3 regions of the Clostridium sp. TJA032 genome follow, and region 3 is predicted to be linked to each of the others. Evidence: riboswitches for the same ligand, from Rfam matches in the RefSeq annotation. Region 3 holds a riboswitch; each other region holds the start of a gene.
The links. A riboswitch is a leader RNA that binds a small molecule or an ion and turns the genes downstream of it on or off. The one in region 3 is predicted to bind cobalamin.

Region 1 (6,167 bases), 130 kb from region 3:
TTAGGCTTTTTATTTTTTTATTTATTATAGGAAATAAGAATAATTAAATACTTTATAAAGTAATATATTAAGAAAATATTTTTAGGAGTAACCTTTTGGATATTTTAAATTGGAAATTTATCTTTGCTATAATAGTCTTTGCTTTAATAGGGGTTATATGCCTTTTTAAAAGGTCTAAAGCTGGAGTTACGGCAAGTTCTGTAGGAATACTATTTACCATAGTCTTATGGGGGCTATTTAAGGCTACAATAAAGCTTAAAAATTTTCTAGGTAATTTCGGTTTAGATTTTAAGGACCTTTTTAATTTTATAGTTTTAGGAATCATTATAATAATAAGCTTCTTTCTTATTTTTATCTTATTAAATGGATTTAAGAGAGGAAAAAAGAGTTATAAAAAAAGCAGGAGGGGTAAAAAAAGATAGGGAATAAATATTCCTTATCTTTTTTATTTTAAGCTTGTCTACTTTTTACCATTCGCCAGGATAAGCTACAATATGAACTGTAACTTGACGTCTACCCCAAGCTATACATTCTTCATGAGAGTTCATATAAAGGTCTATTATATTTCCCTTTATAACTCCACCAGTATCAGAAGCAATGGCATATCCATATCCTGGTATAAAAACTTTTGAACCTAAAGGTATTACATTAGGGTCAACTGCTATTGTACTTATGCCATTTGGATCTCTAACAGGTCTAAGCCCCATAGCAGTTAAAGTACCACCACTATAAGCTGTAGCTTCCATAGACATGGTCTTTTTATATTTTCCATCACTACTTTCACTACTGCTAGATTGATTTGAGCTAACATTATTTAAATTTCCTAAGCTAGAGGAAGTGCTTTTAGCTTTTTCAGCCTCTTTTTTCTTAGCTTCCTCTTCCTTTATAGATTGAATTTTTTTATTTGCAACCTCTAAAGATTTGTTAGCTACATCCTTTACAGAATCAATGTTAAGTTGTGGGATTAATTGGTTTAATGTGCTTACAGCACTTTCAAGTTCCGAAAGGGACGAAGAAGAATCTATAATAGATACAGAATGAGAAATTAATGACATTTCATTATCTTTAATAACTCCTAAAACAGCATCTTTTTGTTTATTTAATTCTTCTATTTTCTTTTGTTCTTCAGATTTTTTACTGTCTAAAGTTTTAAGAGAGGTTTCTGTTGAAGCCTTAAGTTCTTTAAGTTCTTTTTTATCACTCTCTAGTTTTTCTATATCATTATTTAGAGAATCTTTTTGCGTATCTAAACTATTTATAAGGTTTCTATCTAAGGCAGACACTCTTGCAAGAGCATCAACTCTAGTTAGTAAATCAGAAAAATCTTCTGATTTAAGTAAAAATACTATAGGGTTCATAGTATCTTGCCCCTTATACATAGCACGCATTCTTTTCCCTAAAAGTTCTTGCTTATCTTCTATTTCAGCTTTTAAAGTGTCTACTTTCTCTTCAGTCTCTTTTAAATTCTCCTCAGTACTTTTCATTTTAGCTTTATTTTCTTCTAATTTAGAATTAAGTTCTTCAATCTCATTATTAAGCTTTGATACTTCAGAGTTTAGGGAAATAACTTGGTTATCTAACTGTGAATATTTTACCTTATTCTCCTCTATTGTAGATTTTTTGTCATTTACTGTATCAGCAAAAACCACACTACTAGTTGATAAAGTAATTGACGCAGCGATTAACGCTGATAAAAGTCTTTTTTGCATAAACTACACTCCTTTAGTTAAATTTTCCACAACTTAAGTGTATTTCATAACGTTTTACTGAATTATAACACAAAAGGTAATTGTAACACAAATTTAACCTTTAAAGATTTAAAATATGGTAAGAAAAAGTTAACAATTACATTATACTACAAAGATAAAAAATAAGAAATTCACCTTATATTGAAATAATTAAAATTATATATTATAATTAAAAAAAATAATATTTTGTATTTTTAGGTTTGATTTGATTAAAAGGGAAAGTGGTTAAAATCCACTACAGCCCCCGCTACTGTAAGAGGATACGAGTTTCTATAAGCCACTAATTTTAAAAAATTGGGAAGGGTGAAATAAGGATAAGCCTCAAGTCAGGATACCTGCCTAAAATTTATAAACTAAGCTTCGGAGGGAAGAGATTAGTATTTATTGTTCATAATTTTGGAAAATAATTACTTTGATTCAAAAGCATCTGTTCTTTGTAGCACAGATGCTTTTTATTTTTAATGTTTTTAGAGGTGAAAAATGAAAAAAGCTATATTAGTAGTAAGTTTTGGAACAAGTCATATAGAGGCAATAAATAACTCTATAAAAAAAATTGAAGATTCTATAGAAGAGAGCTTTAAAGATTATGATGTTTTTAGAAGTTTTACTTCACATATGATAGTTAGAAAGTTAAAAGAAAAATATGATATGGAGGTATTATTTCCAGAAGATGCTCTTAAAAAGTTAGGAGAAGAAGGGTATGAAGAAGTTATAGTTCAGCCACTTCATATTATTCCTGGGGAAGAATTTGATTACATAAAACATATGGTAGATATTAATAGACCTATGTTTAAAAAAATAGAAATAGGAAGACCTATTTTTTATTATGAAGGCTTTGAAGGAGGTCCTGATGATTATTCTTGTTTTATAGACACTATGAAGAATTTAATTGAAGAAAATTCTCCTTGTGTTTTTGTAGGACATGGTAGTGCAAATCCATCTAATGCTGTTTATGGATGCTTACAATCTGTTTTAGAAGATAAGGATTATAATGATGTCTTTGTAGGAACAGTAGAGGGATATCCTAATTTTTCAAATGTTTTAAAAAGAGTTAAGAAAAACAATATTAATAAAATAACTATAATTCCTTTAATGGTTGTAGCAGGAGACCATGCTAAAAATGATATGGCTTCAGAGGAAGAGGATTCATGGAAAAGTAGGTTTGAAGCTTCAGGAGTTTCTGCTAAGGTAATCTTAAAGGGATTAGGAGAATATGATGAGTTTTGCAACTTATATATACAAAGGATAAATGATGTTATAAAGGAAACCTACAAAGGTCTTGGAGAAACTAAAAAGAAACACAAGAGAGGAAGAAAATAATAATGGATTATATGAAAAGTCCTATGGGAATTGAAGAAAAAAGTTTTGAAATTATAGGTTCAGAAATGAAAAATGAAAGGAACTTTTCAGAGGAAGAACTAAATATAGTAAAGAGAGTAATACATACTACGGCAGATTTTGAGTATGAAGATTTAATAGATATAAGCAAAGATGCTATCGAAGCTGGAATATCTGCTTTAAAAAACGGAGCTAAAATATATACAGACACAACTATGGCTTTATCTGGAATTAATAAAAGAGCTTTAAAGGTATTAAATTCATCAGTTCAATGTTATGTTGGATTAGAAGAAGTATTTAAAATGGCAAAGGAAAATAATATTACAAGGTCAATGGCAGGAGTTGAACTTGCAGCAAAGGAAAATGTAGATATATTTGTTTTTGGTAATGCACCAACTGCTTTATTTAAGCTTAGAGAACTTATAAAAGAAGGAAAAGCTAAGCCAAAACTTATAATTGCAGTACCAGTAGGTTTTGTAGGAGCAAGTGAAAGTAAGGAAGATTTAGAGAGTATTAATACTCCTTATATAAGAGTTAGAGGAAGAAAAGGTGGAAGTACTGTAGCAGCAGCTATAATGAATGCTTTACTTTATATGAATTACAAAAGAGAAATGTAAATTAAAGAAGGTATAACAAATGTTTGATATGTATGTAGAAAGTGGAGGCAAAAAACTAAGGTGTGGCTATACAACAGGTTCCTGTGCAGCAGCAGCTTCTAAGGCAGCAACCTATATGCTTTTTAATAAAAACAACATAAGCTCTATAGATATAACTACTCCTAAAAATATAAAACTTAATTTAGAGATACATAATATAAATTTTTGTAAAGATAAAGTTTCCTGTTCTGTTATAAAGGATGGAGGAGACGACATAGATGCAACTTCTGGACTTGAAATTTTTGCAAAGGCAGAAGAAATAGAAGAGGGTTTTATTCTTTGTGGAGGAGAAGGTGTTGGAGTTGTTACAAAAGAAGGTCTTTTTGTAAAAAAGGGAGAAAGTGCTATAAATCCTGTTCCAAGAGAAATGATAAAAAAAGAGGTCTTAAGTGTTCTGCCTAAGGGAAAGGGAGTTAAGATAACAATTTTTGTTCCAAGAGGGAGAGAGATTGCTAAGAAAACATTTAACCCTAGACTTGGAATAGTAGATGGCATATCAATTCTTGGTACAACAGGAATAGTTTATCCAATGTCAGAGGAAGCTTTAAAAGAATCTATACGTATTGAAATAAGACAAAAAGCTTTAAAAAATAATAAATTATTTTTTGTTTTTGGAAATATGGGAGAAAGATTTTTAAAAGAAAGAGGGCATAAAGAGGATAATATAGTTGTTATATCTAACTTTGTAGGCTTTTCTATAGAGTGTGCCTTAGCCATTGGAATAAAGGATATAACTATAGTTGGTCATATAGGAAAATTAAGTAAGATTGCCTTTGGTTGTTTTAATACCCATAGTAGAGTATCTGATGTAAGGCTAGAAGTCATAGCTTTAGAGCTTACCTTAATGGGGTATGATTTATCTCTTGTAGAAAAAGTTTTAGAAGAAAAAACTAGTGAAGGTGTTGTAAGGCTTCTTGGAGATGATTTTAAAAATCTTTATGAAAGAATAGGAGAAAAAATATTAAAAAGATTAGATATATACGCTTATGGAGAAGCTAATTTTAATATTTTAATGTACTATGGGGCTAAGGATATGAAGCTTTTATATAAGTCTTAAAGCTTTAAAGGTACTTATTAATTAGGAAAGGTTGAAGGATGCTTTGGTTAAAATACTCGGTTTAGGACCAGGACATGAAGATTATATAATTCCTAAGGTTTTTAAAGAAATTGAAAATAGTGATTATATAATTGGATTTGAAAGAGCAATTTCTAGCTTAAAGTTTTTAAGTTTTATAGAAAAAAATAAATTAAAAAAAGTAAAAAGCCTAAAAGGGATTATAGATTTTTTAAATAATAATAAGGGAGAAAAAATATCTGTAGTGGCATCAGGGGATCCAACCTTTTATGGCATTACAAACTATATATGTGAAAATTATAAGGGAGAAGTTTCTGTTTTACCTGGAATAAGTTCTTTTCAGTATTTAACATGTAAACTTAAAAAGCCTTGGAATAATGCTTTTGTAGGAAGTATGCATGGAAGGGAAGAGAATTTTATAAAAATTGTTAGGGAAAACAAATTATCTATTTGGTTAACAGATAAAAAAAACACTCCAATTACCTTAAGTAAAAAGCTAATAGAAAATTCTATTGATGCTACTTTATATGTAGGAGAAAATTTGTCTTATAAAGAGGAGAGAATAACCTTTGGTAAGGCAGAAGATATATTAAATAAAGAGTATGGGGATTTATCTGTAATAATAATAGAAAGATAGGTTTTCCTTTGGAGGAAAATTAAATGAAATTTTTAAAAGACTCAGATTTTATACGAGGAAAGTGTCCTATGACAAAGGAAGAAGTTAGAATACTTACTATTAGCAAACTAGAGTTAAGTGAAGATTCTACCTTTTTAGATATTGGAAGCGGAACAGGAAGCATTACTGTGCAAGGCTCAAAGCTTTTAAAAAAAGGAGTAGTTTTTTCTATAGAAAGAGATGAAGAAGCTATAAGAATAACTAAGGAGAATATAAAAAAATTCTCTTGTAAAAATGTAACTCTTTTAGAAGGCGATGCTATAGAAAAAATGGAATTTATCTTAAAGGAGATAAATTTAGGGAAAATTTCGAAGTTTGATTCAATATTTATAGGAGGTTCTGGTGGGGGACTTGAAAAAATTATAAATATATCAGATAAAATTCTAAAGATAAAGGGAGTTTTAGTATTAAACTTTATAACTTTAAACAATTTATATAAAGCAATAGAATTTTTAAAGGAGTTAGGTTATAAAACTGAAATTTCTTTAGTTAACATAAGCAAAAATAAAGAAAATACATATATGATGATTAGCAATAATCCAATTTTTATTGTTAAAGCATTTAAGGAGGAAAATTAAGTGGCAATATTATACGGAATAGGTGTAGGTCCAGGAGATAGTGAGTTATTAACTGTAAAGGCAGTAAAGGCTATAGAAGACAGTAGTGTTATAGTT
Region 2 (6,167 bases), on a different contig from region 3:
TATAAAACAATTAAAGAAAATGACTTATGGTAACTTAGTATTATCATTATTTGTAGCAACAGTTTTCTATTTAATAGGAACAGCTTTATATGTTTTCTATAATCAAAATCCACAATTATTACAAACTGCTCAACAAGACCAAATATTTGCATCATATATAGCATTCCAATTACCAGTTGGTATTACAGGTATAGTTTTAGCAGCTATATATGCAGCAGCTCAATCAACCCTTTCAACTGGATTAAACTCAGTTGCAACAAGCTGGACTTTAGACATTCAAAACTTTATAACAAAGGATATGTCTATGGAAAAGCAAACTAAGATTGCTCAGTATGTATCTTTAGGTGTTGGGGTAGCTTCAATAGCAATGGCAGTAATACTTGCAAATGGTGGAGTAAACTCAGCTTATGAATGGTTCAATGGATTTATGGGACTTGTTCTTGGTGTACTAGCTGGAATATTTGTACTAGGAATATTCTTTAAAAAGGCTACAAAAGCAGGAGCATATGCTGGATTTATAGCATCAGCTATTGCAGTTATATTATGTAAGTATGGCGGATTTGATGTAAGCATATGGTCATACTCAATTATATCAATAGGTGTTTCAGTTGTAGTTGGTATGATAGTTTCATTAATGACTCAATCTCAATTAGCAGATGAAAAAACATTAAATGAAGCAACAATTTACTACAATAAAAATGAAGGTGAATTAGTTAATAATTAATAGAATAATTTTTAGTTAAAGATAGTGTTGACTTTTAGAAGAAATATTTTTCTAAGGGTCAGCACTACTTTAAAATTATAGATTTTAGAGGTGAAAAAAATGATATTTGGGAATTTATTAAATTTAGAGGCTTATGATTATTTACCAAAGCTTGTTAAAGAGGCTTTATTACATGCAAAAAATAATAAGGTAATAGATTTTGAAGCAGGTACTCATGAAATAAAAGGTGATGAACTTTTCTTTAATAGAGTTAATTATACTACAAAGGATAAGGAAGATCGTTTTTGGGAAGGACATAAAAAGTATATAGATGTTCATGTAGTTTTTAGTGGAAAAGAAAGAATAGATTTAAATTTCAAAGAAAATTTAGATTTTAAAGAATATGTAGAGAAAGATGATTTCTTATCCTTTGATGGAGAGGCAAATTCTACAGTAGTATTAGAAGAAGGTGATTTTCTAATTTGTTATCCTGAGGATATACACATGACTTGTTTAAAGGCTGATAAGGAGCCTTCAGAGGTCAAGAAAGCTATTTATAAAGTTATTTTATAATACATTTTTATAGGTTGTACCTGTTGCTTAAAAAATAAACAAAATTAAAATTTTAGTTTATGAATTATAGGCATTTTTAGGTACAGCCTTTCTTGCATATGAAAATTAAAATAAAAATAGAGGTGATTTATATATGAGTTTATTTGCAGTTATAGATATAGGTGGAACTAGCATAAAATATGGAATAATAAATGAAGAAGGAATTTTAGTTGAGACTAATGATAGAGATACTGAAGCTGAAAAAGGTGGCTTAAGTATTATAGAAAAGGTTAAAGAAATAATTCATGAAATGATTAAGAAAAATAAAATAGAAGGTATAGCCGTATCAACAGCTGGAATGGTTTGTCCTAAAGAAGGGAAAATAGTTTTTGCAGGGCCAACTATACCTAATTATACAGGGGTTGAAGTAAAAAAAATCTTAGAAGAAGAATTTAATTTACCTTGTTTCGTTGAAAATGATGTAAACTGTGCAGCTTTAGGAGAATTTTCTTATGGTGCTGGAAAGGGAACTAGGTCAATGGCTTGTTTAACAATTGGAACAGGAATTGGGGGAGCTTTAATTATAGATGGAAAGATACTACATGGTTTTAGCAACTCAGCTGGAGAAATTGGTTATATGATAGTTAGAGGAGAGCAAATTCAAGATATTGCATCTACAAGTGCTTTAGTTAAAAATGTAGCCTCTAGAAAAGGTCTTGATACAAGCTTTATAGATGGAAGGTATGTTTTAGATAACTATGAAAAAGGAGATGTAATATGCAAAGAAGAGGTTGAAAAATTAGCAGATAATTTAGCTTTATGTCTATCAAGTGTAGTTTATTTAATAAACCCTGAGGTAGTTGTTTTAGGGGGAGGAATAATGGCTAGAGAGGAAATTTTTAGACCTTTAATTGAAAATAGTTTAAAAAAATACTTAATAGAATCTGTTTATAAAAATACAAAAATAGCCTTTGCAGAGTTAAAAAATACTGCTGGAATGAAGGGGGCTTATTACAACTTTAGATTAAACTATAAACTTTAAAATTAATTTAAAGTTTGTATACTAATATATTTATATAAATTATGGAGCTTATATGACAAGAATGATATACTTAAAATATTATGCTTAACTTAATTTTAAAGGATTTTGCTTTAAATAAGTTTTTAGTATTCCTATAAAATTAAGTTTAATTACTAATAGAATAAGAGGTACTTTATGGGAATATTAGAGCAATTAGAAAATCCAAAATTTAAGGCAACTAAATCAGAAAAAAATTTAATTGAATATATAGAATCAGATTTAGACAATATTATATATAAATCAATTTCTGTAATAGCAAAGGAATCTAGTGTAGGGGAAGCAACAATAACAAGATTTACTAAGAAATTAGGATTTAATGGCTTTCAAGACTTTAAGGTAACTTTAGCTAAGGAAATTTCAAATAAAAAGAATACAAGTATAATAAATTTACATGTTCATAGAGATGAAAGTTTAAAAGAAACTGCTAATAAAATGCTTAAATCTTCTATAAACATATTAGAGCAGACTGTAAAAAATATAGATTTAGATTTAATGTTTAAATGCAAAGATTTAATTATGAATGCTAAGAGAGTGTATTTTATAGGAATAGGATATTCTGGAATTGCAGCTATGGATATAAATTATAAATTCATGAGAATTGGGTTTACAACTATACCAGTAACAGATAGTCATACAATGGTTATAATGTCCTCAATTACAAATAATGATGATGTTATGGTTGCAATATCAAACTCTGGTACAACTAAAGAGGTTTTAAAAACTGTAAAACAAGCTAAGGAAAATGGAACTAAAATAATAAGCTTAACAGAGGATAGTAAAAATCCATTAAGAGAATTAGCTGACTATGCCCTAACATATACTTCAGCTGAAACTATCTTTGAAACTGGTTCTATATCATCAAAAATTCCTCAAATATTTTTACTTGATTTACTTTATACAGAAGTTATTAAGGAAATGTTTAGTGAGGCAGTTGAGAAGAAAATTAAAACAACAAGTGCTATTTTAGATTAAGAGAATAGGTCACAGTGATTTAACTGTGACCTATTTTATTTTGGTCTTTTTGATAAAGCTATATCAAAACAGGTTATTCCAAAAGCAAAAATAAGAGAAGAAGGTAAAGTTCTGCTTAATCTTAAATCTGGTAAAGGTAAAAATAAATCACCAATAAATCTAAGGATTAATAAACCTACAAATAAAATAAAAAATTTAACTCCTTCTTTTTTTACATCTGAAAAGGTAAAGTGTTTTACAGTACACAAAACTCTTATTAATATATATAAAGGAATAATAATTGCAAAGATAGCATAGGCAGTAACGAAGTTTAAAGTAGCTTTGCTTGGAATGTCTCTATATATTACAAAGAGAGTTGCTATAGTCATCATTATAAATAAAGAGTAAATGATTCCATCTAAAGTACGTACATTTCTTTTTTTCAATTTAATTCCCCCTAAATAAATTTTTTCTTTATTATGATTATACACAAAATTTTAACAATTGAACAACTGAATATATTTACAGAGAGGTTACTACTACCTTAAATTAAGCTAAAATCTACTTTTAATTATAATATTTAATAGTATTTATATAAAAAAATTAATAGATTAATTGTAAATAAAGCATATATGCTATATAATGTTAAAGTATTGTAAAAATAAATATTTAAAAATAGGTTAAAAGTTCATAATTATGAACTTTATTAAAAGGGAAGTTGGGTTTAAATCCCACGCGGTCCCGCCGCTGTAAGAGAGGAGTTTTTTTGTATTTTAAGCCACTGAAATTTATTTTGGGAAGGCAACAAAAAAATTATGATACTTGAGCCAGAAGACCTGCCTATTTTAAAACATCAGTATCCTACGGGAAATAGGAGATGTTGTGCTTTGGTAAGTTATATTTTTATAGATTTGTTATAACCCCCTAGACGCAATGTCTAGGGGTTTTTATATGAGATGAAATTTTTAACAAAACTTTATACTTACAAAACAATAATCAATTTAACTTTTAAACCTAAAAATACATATTAAATTTTAAAGTTATGTTAGAAATATTTTTCTCAATATCACATACAAGTGGGGGACACAAAACAAAATATAATTTAAGGAGTAGAGTTATTATGTCAAAAAGAAATCAAGTATTTATAGGATTCTTATTAATGTTCTTATTAATACCAAGAAGTGTTTTAGCTATGCATATTATGGAAGGTTTTTTACAACCTAAATGGTGTATAGCATGGGGAGTTATAACAATACCATTTATAGTATTAGGATTATTTTCTATTAGAAGTAAAGTTAAAAATAACCCAAGATTAAAGATTTTATTAGCTATGGCAGGGGCTTATGCTTTTGTACTTTCTGCATTAAAGCTTCCATCAGTTACAGGAAGTTGTTCACACCCTACAGGAGTTGGACTTGCAGCTATATTATTTGGACCTACAGCAGCCTCAGTTTTAGGTGTTATTGTACTTTTATTCCAAGCCTTACTTTTAGCTCATGGTGGTCTTACTACTCTTGGTGCTAATACTTTTTCAATGGCTGTAGTTGGACCTTTAGTATCTTATGGACTTTATAAATTAGTGAAAAAACTTAATGGACCAACTTGGTTAGGAGTATTTTTAGCTTCTGCACTAGGAGATTTAGCTACTTACATGGTTACTTCAGTTCAATTAGGACTAGCTTTCCCAGCTGAAGTTGGTGGAGTTATGGCTTCAGTTATGAAATTTATGAGTATATTTGCAATAACTCAAATTCCTTTAGCTATAAGTGAAGGAATATTAACAGTTATAATTTTTAACACTATAGAAAATTATGCAAAAGAAGACTTAATGGAACTTAATATTTTTGCAAAGGGGGTAAAATAATGAAAAATAAAACAGCATCAAAAAATATTATATTATTATTATTAGTTGTATTTATAACTATAATACCTTTCTTTGTAGCTAGTAATGGAGAGTTTGGTGGTTCTGATGACCAAGCAGAAGAGGCTATAACTCAAATAGATGAAAGTTATGAACCTTGGTTTTCTCCTTTATTTGAACCTGCAAGTGGAGAAATAGAAAGTTTATTATTTGCTCTTCAAGCTGCAATTGGAGCAGGAATAATTGGTTTTGGAATAGGTTACTTAAAGGGAAAAAAGAAAGTGGAATTAGAATTAAATGATGAATATAGATAATTATGCTTATTCATCTAAACTAAAAAATATTAATCCTACAGAGAAGATATTTTTTGCATTAACTACCTTATTTGTTTGTCTTTTTGCTAATAATTTTCTAGTATCTATATGCACAATAGCTATTATGAGTTTTTTAATAATTAGAATAGGCAAAACTAAAGTTAAAGTTTTTTTAAGGTTAATGACTGTACCTATAACTTTTTTAATAATTGGAATACTAACAATTGTTATAAGTTATTCTTTAAACAAAGGGCAATTTTTAATATCCTTTAGATTTTTTAATGGATGGATTGGAGTTTCAAAAGAAGGTATAAATCAAGGAGCTAATATGTTTTTAAAAGTAATGGGTTCTTTAAGTTGTTTATACTTTATATCTTTAACAACTCCAATGATAGATGTAATATCTGTTTTAACTAAGATGAAAGTACCTAGTTTTTTAATAGAACTTATAGGGCTTGTTTACAGGTTTATATTTATAATATTAGAAACATCAGAAATGATGTTTATATCTCAAAATTCAAGACTTGGATATAGGGATATAAAAACATCTTATAAATCTCTAGGAGCCTTAGCATCAACTTTATTTATCCGTTCCTTTAAAAGAGCTAATGATTTATACACAGCTTTAGAAGCTAGAGGGTATAATGGAGAAATTAAAGTTATTGAAGAAGAGGTTGAAAAGAGAAATTACATATATATAATAAC
Region 3 (6,167 bases):
TAATAGGAGATCCTAATAATCCCTACCATCCTATTAGGTATATAGGAAAATTAGCTTCTAGTATGGAGAAGATTTTTAGAAAAATTTTTAAAAAAAATCTTAAGGTTGCAGGTTTTTTTGCATGGCTTTTCATAGTTTTTATAACCTTTATAATTACTTTAGGAATTGTACATATTGCAAATAAGATTAATCCTATTTTAGGAGTGTTAGTATCAGGAATACTTATTTATTTTTGTATTTCTGCTAAGGGACTTAAAGTTGAAGGACTTAAAGTTATTAAGATTTTAAAAAGAGGTGATATAAATAAGGCAAGGGAGCAATTATCTTTTATTGTAGGCAGAGATACTAAGAACTTAGATGAAGAAGCTATAGTTAGAGCAGTAATTGAAACTATAGCAGAAAATATGTCAGATGGTATTATAGCACCTTTATTTTTTGCAGGAATTGGTGGGGCACCTTTAGCTTTTTTATATAAAGCAGTAAATACTTGTGATTCAATGTTTGGATATAAAAATGATAAATATAAAGATTTTGGATTTTTTTCAGCTAAGTTAGATGATTTATTTAATTATATCCCAGCTAGAATAACAGCCTATCTTATAATTATTTCATCTTTTATTTTAAGATTTAATTGGAAAGATAGCTTTAAAATATATAAAAGAGATAGATATAACCATTCAAGTCCTAATAGTGCTCATCCAGAAGCTGCTGTAGCTGGGGCATTAGGAATAAAACTTGGAGGAGAAAATTATTACTTTGGAAAACTTGTTAAAAAGCCAACTATAGGAGATTTTAAAAAGAAGATAGAAATTTTAGATGTTTATAAAACTAATAAAATATTAAGTATGGTTTCTTTTTTAGGAATGGTTTTAGCCCTTATTATTAGATTTATTTTAGAGGTGATTATATGAATTTAGGTCATGGTGGTAATGTTGAGGAAATAAAAAGGCTTTATAATTTAAAGGAAGAAGAAATTATTGATTTTTCTGCTAATATAAATCCTTTAGGCATAGCTGAAAAAGTAAAAGAAGCTATAATTAAAGGAATAAATCACATAGAAAGATATCCAGATATAACTTACTATAATTTAAAAAGTGAAATCTCTAACTTTGAGGAAGTTTCTTTAGAAAATATAGTATTAGGAAATGGAGCAGCAGAGGTTATTTTTAATATAGTAAGAGGAATAAAACCTAAGGAAGCTCTTATAATAGCACCAACTTTTTCAGAATATGAAGATGCATTAAATTCTATTAATTGTAAAGTGAATTATTATCTTTTAAAAGATAAGTATTCATTAGATGAAGACTTCTTAGGTGAAATTAAAGAAGGTTTAGATATTATATTTTTATGTAATCCAAACAATCCAACAGGTGCTTTAATTTCTAAAGATTTTTCCTTAAAGGTTTTAGAGAAAGCTAGAAAATTTAATATTACTGTAGTTTTTGATGAATCTTTTTTAGATTTTGTTGAGGATAATTTTAAATATTCACTTGTTAAAGAATTAGATAAGTTCAATAATCTAATTATTGTTAAATCTTTAACTAAGCTCTTTGCTTTTCCAGGAATAAGATTAGGATATGGATTATGTTCTAATAAAGTTTTTTTAGACAAAATTAAGGAAGTAGAGGTTCCCTGGAGTGTAAACACCTTAGCAGATTATGCAGGAAGAGAAGCCTTAAAAGATAGAAGTTATATAAAAAGAACTGTAAATTATGTAAAGAAAGAAAATGATTTTTTATATAAGGGTCTTAAAGAGATTAAATATATAACTCCTTTTAAAGGGGCTGTAAATTTTATATTTTTTAAGGTGCATAAAAATATAAATTTAAGAGAACAATTAATTAAGAGAGGTATTATAATAAGAAGTTGCAATAACTATAAGGGACTAGATGATAGTTTTTATAGAGTAGCTGTTAGAACTAGAGAGGAAAATAAAAGGCTTTTAGAAGCGCTTGCACAGATTGAAATATAAATCATTTATATATTAAAAAATTTTAATATTAAAGCTTATAAAGAGTGTTTGACAAGGATAAAATATAATAATATAATCAAAATGATTAACTAATAATTGGTGCGATTTTCGCTTAATAGGGAATGAAGTTAAAGTCTTCAACTACCTCAGTAACCGTGAAGCAGACAAAATCTCAATATGTCACTGCAAGCTTGTTGTGGGAAGACGAGATGGAGGATGAAGCAAAGTCGGGATACCTGCCTTTTATTTAAGTACTACTGTCTTCTGAGGGTAGGATAGTAGGGTGCGTAGTACCTAAATATGCCTAACATACCTTCTTTAGTGGTATGTTTTTTTATTTTCTACGTAGTAATCTAAGCCTCAAAAAAATATTTTAGTTTTTAAGTTTTATGAACAAATATTTGATTTGTTGAGACTTAGGAAAAATTAAATAATATAAGTTTCATAGGTTAAAGAAATTTCCTTCATAAGCTTAAAAAACTATAAAGTAAAATTGGAGGAATAGTATGAAAAACTTTAAAAAAGTATTGTCATTATTAATGATAAGTATGATGGCATTACTAATCTTTACTGGCTGTGGAAGCAAGACAGTAACCATGAAAGACATGGAGGGAACTGAATTTACAGTACCTAAAAAAATTGAAAGGATAGTTTCAACGGCTCCATCTAATACTGAAATATTAGTTGGTTTAGGTCTTGCTGATAAAATAGTTGCTGTTGATACGTATTCTGCTGATGTTAAGGGATTAAATCCTGATATTCCTAAAATAGACTTTAGAAATCCAGATGCAGAGGCTATAGTAGCACTTAAACCAGATGTAATAATAGCTTCAGGACATAATAGAACAGGAAAAGAAGATCCATTTAAGGCTTTAAAAGAAGCAGGAATACCAGTTGTATATATTCCAACTAGCGAAAGCATTGATGGAATATATGAAGATATTGATTTCTTAGCTAAGTTAACAGGAACAGAAGCTGAAGGAAAGAAAATGGTTGATTCTATGAAGAGCGAAGTAGATAAAATAAAATCTATAGGCGAAAAAATAAAAGACAAGAAAACTGTTTATTTTGAAATTGGCTCTGGCTCAAAACTTTATAGTTTTGGAAATGATACTTTCTTAAATAACTTATTAGATATAGTAGGTGCAGAAAACATATTTAAGGATGAAAAAGGATGGATATCTCCAAGTGAGGAAGCTGTAATAAAAGCTAATCCAGATGTTATATTAACAAATGAAAGTTATATTGAAAATGCTACAGAATTAATTGCTAAACGTCCAGGTTGGAATTCAATAACTGCTGTTAAGGATAATAAGATATTCTTAGTAGATAATAATGCATCATCACGTGGAAGTCAAAATGTGGTAACTGTATTAAAACAAATGGCAAAGGATATTTATCCAGAAGAGTATGCAGGAATCTAAAAAAAGAAAATTGCTAATATTACTATCTATTCCATTAGTTATATTAGTATTATGTATCGGAACTTCCTTTGGAAGTTCCGATATTAATATATGGGATACTATCTCTATAGTAGGAAATAAGATTTTAAATATTCCTCTTAGAGCAGGGATAAAACCAGAGGACGTAGCAATTATTTGGGTAATTAGACTACCAAGAGTATTATTAGCTTTTGGAGTTGGAGCTTCTCTTGCGGTTAGTGGAGCTATAATTCAATCAATATTAAAAAATCCTTTAGCCTCACCTTATACCTTAGGAGTATCTTCAGGTGCTTCTTTAGGTGTTGGAGTATATATAGTTCTTGGAATTTCAATTCCTTTTATAGGAAACTTTGCAATGCCTGTTATAGGATTTTTATGTGGGGTTTTAACTGTTTTTGCAGTTATAATTTTTTCAAATAAGGTAGATAAAGGGCTTTCAAATAACACAGTAATATTAGCTGGTATGGTTTTATCACTTTTTACTAGCGCTGTGTTAACTACAGTAACATCCTTATGTAGTGAAGATTTAAAGGCTATTACAATGTGGCAAATGGGTTCCTTTGCTATGAAAAGTTGGTCATATGTAATTGCAGGAGTTCCCTTTTTAATAATAGGTATTTTTATGGCCGTAAAATATACAAAAGAAATGGACATACTAAGTTTTGGAGAAGAAGGTGCTAAGGCTATAGGAGTTGAAACTAAAAAGGTTAAAAAGTCTTTACTTATAGCTGTAGCAATTTTAACAGGAAGTGCTGTTGCTTTAAGTGGTGTTATAGGATTTATAGACCTTATAACTCCTCATATAGTTAGAAAAGTATTTGGAGCAAGTCATAAAGTTGTAATTCCTATGTGCATAGCCCTTGGGGGAACGCTTATGGTTTTAACAGACTTAGTTTCAAGAACACTAATTGCCCCTTCTGAGTTACCTGTTGGAGCAATTACAGCTTTAATTGGAGCACCATTTTTTGCTTATCTATACTTTGGAAAAAGAAGTAGGTGATATTTTTGTTAGAAGTTAAAAATTTATGTTGTGGATATGATGGAAATGAAGTAATTCATAATATATCCTTTAGCGTAGAAAGAGGAGAAAATATCTCTATAATAGGACCTAATGGTTGTGGAAAATCCACAGTCTTAAAAGCTTTAGCTAACCTAATAGAGTATAGTGGAGAAATAAAGTTAGATGGTGTAGAGATTAAGAATATAAAAAGAAAAGATTTAGCTAAGAAAGTTGCTTTAATGAGTCAAAATTCTGAAGTTTATTTTTCTTACACTGTTTTTGAAACTGTTTCTTTAGGTAGATATGCTCATATGGAGGGTATGTTTGCTAGCCTTACAAATCATGATAGAGATATAGTTTTAAGATGTATTGAAAGTGTTGGGCTTTTAAATGAAAAGGATAGATTAATAAATGAACTTTCAGGTGGGCAACTTCAAAGGGTTTATTTAGCTAGGGTTTTTGCTCAAGACCCAGAGATATTACTTTTAGATGAGCCCACAAATCATTTAGACTTAAAATGTCAAATAGAAATTTTAAGTCATATAAATAAATGGACAAAAGAGAAAAATAAAACTGTTATAGGTGTTTTGCATGATTTGAATTTAGTTCAGATGTTTAGTGAAGATGCACTTTTGATAAAAGAAGGCAAAATCTATAGTAGTGGAAAAGCACAGGACATATTAAATAGTCCTAAGATTAAAGATGTATATAAGATAGACATAAGAAAATTCATGCTAGAAGCATTAGAAAGATGGAAGTAGGTGTAAACAAATGAAAAAGAAGTTTGTAGTATCATATAGTTGTGGAAAGGATAGCACATTATCTTTATATAGAATGATAAAGGAAGGACATGTTCCTGTAGCTTTATTAGTTACTGTAGATAAGAAGGTTTTAAGAAGTTGGTTTCATGGAATACCAGATAAATTATTAAAAGATGTATCAAAATCTTTAGATATACCTTTAGTTTTAGTTGCAAGTAATGGAAAAGAAAATTATGGTGAAACTTTTATTGAAGCTTTAAAGAAAATAAAAGAAGAAAAAGGTGCTGAAGCTTGTGTTTTTGGAGATATTGATTTAATGGCTCACAGAACTTGGTGTGAAGATAAATGTGAGAAGGCTGGACTTGAAGCTATTTTTCCACTTTGGGAAGAAGATAGAGAAAAATTAACTTATGAATTTATAGATAGTGGATTTAAAACTGTAATTAAAAATGTAAAATTAAGTATTCTAGGAGAAGAGTTCTTAGGAGAAGTTTTAACTAAAGAAGTAGTTGAAAGATTAAAAGCTGCAGGTTCAGATGCTTGTGGTGAAAATGGAGAATATCATACCTTTGTTTTTGACGGTCCTTTATTTAAGGAAAAAATAAGCTTTGAAACTGGAGATAATATATTAACTGAAACTCATGGATTTTTAGATATTAAGTAGGTGTTTTTATGAAGTATAAAAGTATAATGCTTCTTGGAACAGCATCTTCTGTAGGAAAAAGTACTGTTGCAGCAGCCTTTTGTAGATATTTTAAAAAAAGAGGATATAGTGTTGCTCCCTATAAGGCTTTAAATATTTCTTTAAATTCCTTTGTTACGAGAGATGGGGATGAAATTGGAAGAGCTCAAGTTGTACAAGCTGAAGCTTGTGAAATTGAGCCTAAAGAATATATGAATCCTATTCTTATGAAACCAAGTGCAGGTTTTAAAACTCAAGTAATAGTTAGAGGAAAAGTTTATTGTACTATGGATGCTTATAAATATAAGGA

Region 1: linked by a shared signal. The riboswitch ahead of AC4FRL_RS02530 (sirohydrochlorin cobaltochelatase) and the one ahead of AC4FRL_RS01925 (ABC transporter substrate-binding protein) in region 3 are both predicted to bind cobalamin.
Region 2: linked by a shared signal. The riboswitch ahead of AC4FRL_RS10510 (energy-coupling factor ABC transporter permease) and the one ahead of AC4FRL_RS01925 (ABC transporter substrate-binding protein) in region 3 are both predicted to bind cobalamin.

Annotation. Positions count from the first base shown of each region.
Region 1 is NZ_JBZEFB010000001.1:547,231-553,397, reverse strand. It holds gene AC4FRL_RS02540 (hypothetical protein) at 96-422, shown strand; gene AC4FRL_RS02535 (3D domain-containing protein) at 468-1,709, opposite strand; cobalamin riboswitch at 1,928-2,105, shown strand; gene AC4FRL_RS02530 (sirohydrochlorin cobaltochelatase) at 2,229-3,068, shown strand; gene AC4FRL_RS02525 (precorrin-8X methylmutase) at 3,071-3,703, shown strand; gene cbiD (cobalt-precorrin-5B (C(1))-methyltransferase CbiD) at 3,723-4,799, shown strand; gene cbiE (precorrin-6y C5,15-methyltransferase (decarboxylating) subunit CbiE) at 4,843-5,454, shown strand; gene cbiT (precorrin-6Y C5,15-methyltransferase (decarboxylating) subunit CbiT) at 5,478-6,071, shown strand; gene AC4FRL_RS02505 (cobalt-factor II C(20)-methyltransferase) at 6,072-6,167, shown strand, end outside.
Region 2 is NZ_JBZEFB010000005.1:4,787-10,953, reverse strand. It holds gene AC4FRL_RS10535 (sodium:solute symporter family protein) at 1-724, shown strand, start outside; gene AC4FRL_RS10530 (NanQ anomerase/TabA/YiaL family protein) at 824-1,276, shown strand; gene AC4FRL_RS10525 (ROK family protein) at 1,410-2,297, shown strand; gene AC4FRL_RS10520 (MurR/RpiR family transcriptional regulator) at 2,472-3,308, shown strand; gene AC4FRL_RS10515 (hypothetical protein) at 3,344-3,733, opposite strand; cobalamin riboswitch at 3,948-4,145, shown strand; gene AC4FRL_RS10510 (energy-coupling factor ABC transporter permease) at 4,408-5,151, shown strand; gene AC4FRL_RS10505 (energy-coupling factor ABC transporter substrate-binding protein) at 5,151-5,462, shown strand; gene cbiQ (cobalt ECF transporter T component CbiQ) at 5,446-6,167, shown strand, end outside.
Region 3 is NZ_JBZEFB010000001.1:422,103-428,269, forward strand. It holds gene AC4FRL_RS01915 (cobalamin biosynthesis protein) at 1-911, shown strand, start outside; gene cobD (threonine-phosphate decarboxylase CobD) at 908-1,972, shown strand; cobalamin riboswitch at 2,053-2,230, shown strand; gene AC4FRL_RS01925 (ABC transporter substrate-binding protein) at 2,479-3,396, shown strand; gene AC4FRL_RS01930 (FecCD family ABC transporter permease) at 3,383-4,414, shown strand; gene AC4FRL_RS01935 (ABC transporter ATP-binding protein) at 4,420-5,175, shown strand; gene AC4FRL_RS01940 (Dph6-related ATP pyrophosphatase) at 5,186-5,839, shown strand; gene AC4FRL_RS01945 (cobyric acid synthase) at 5,848-6,167, shown strand, end outside.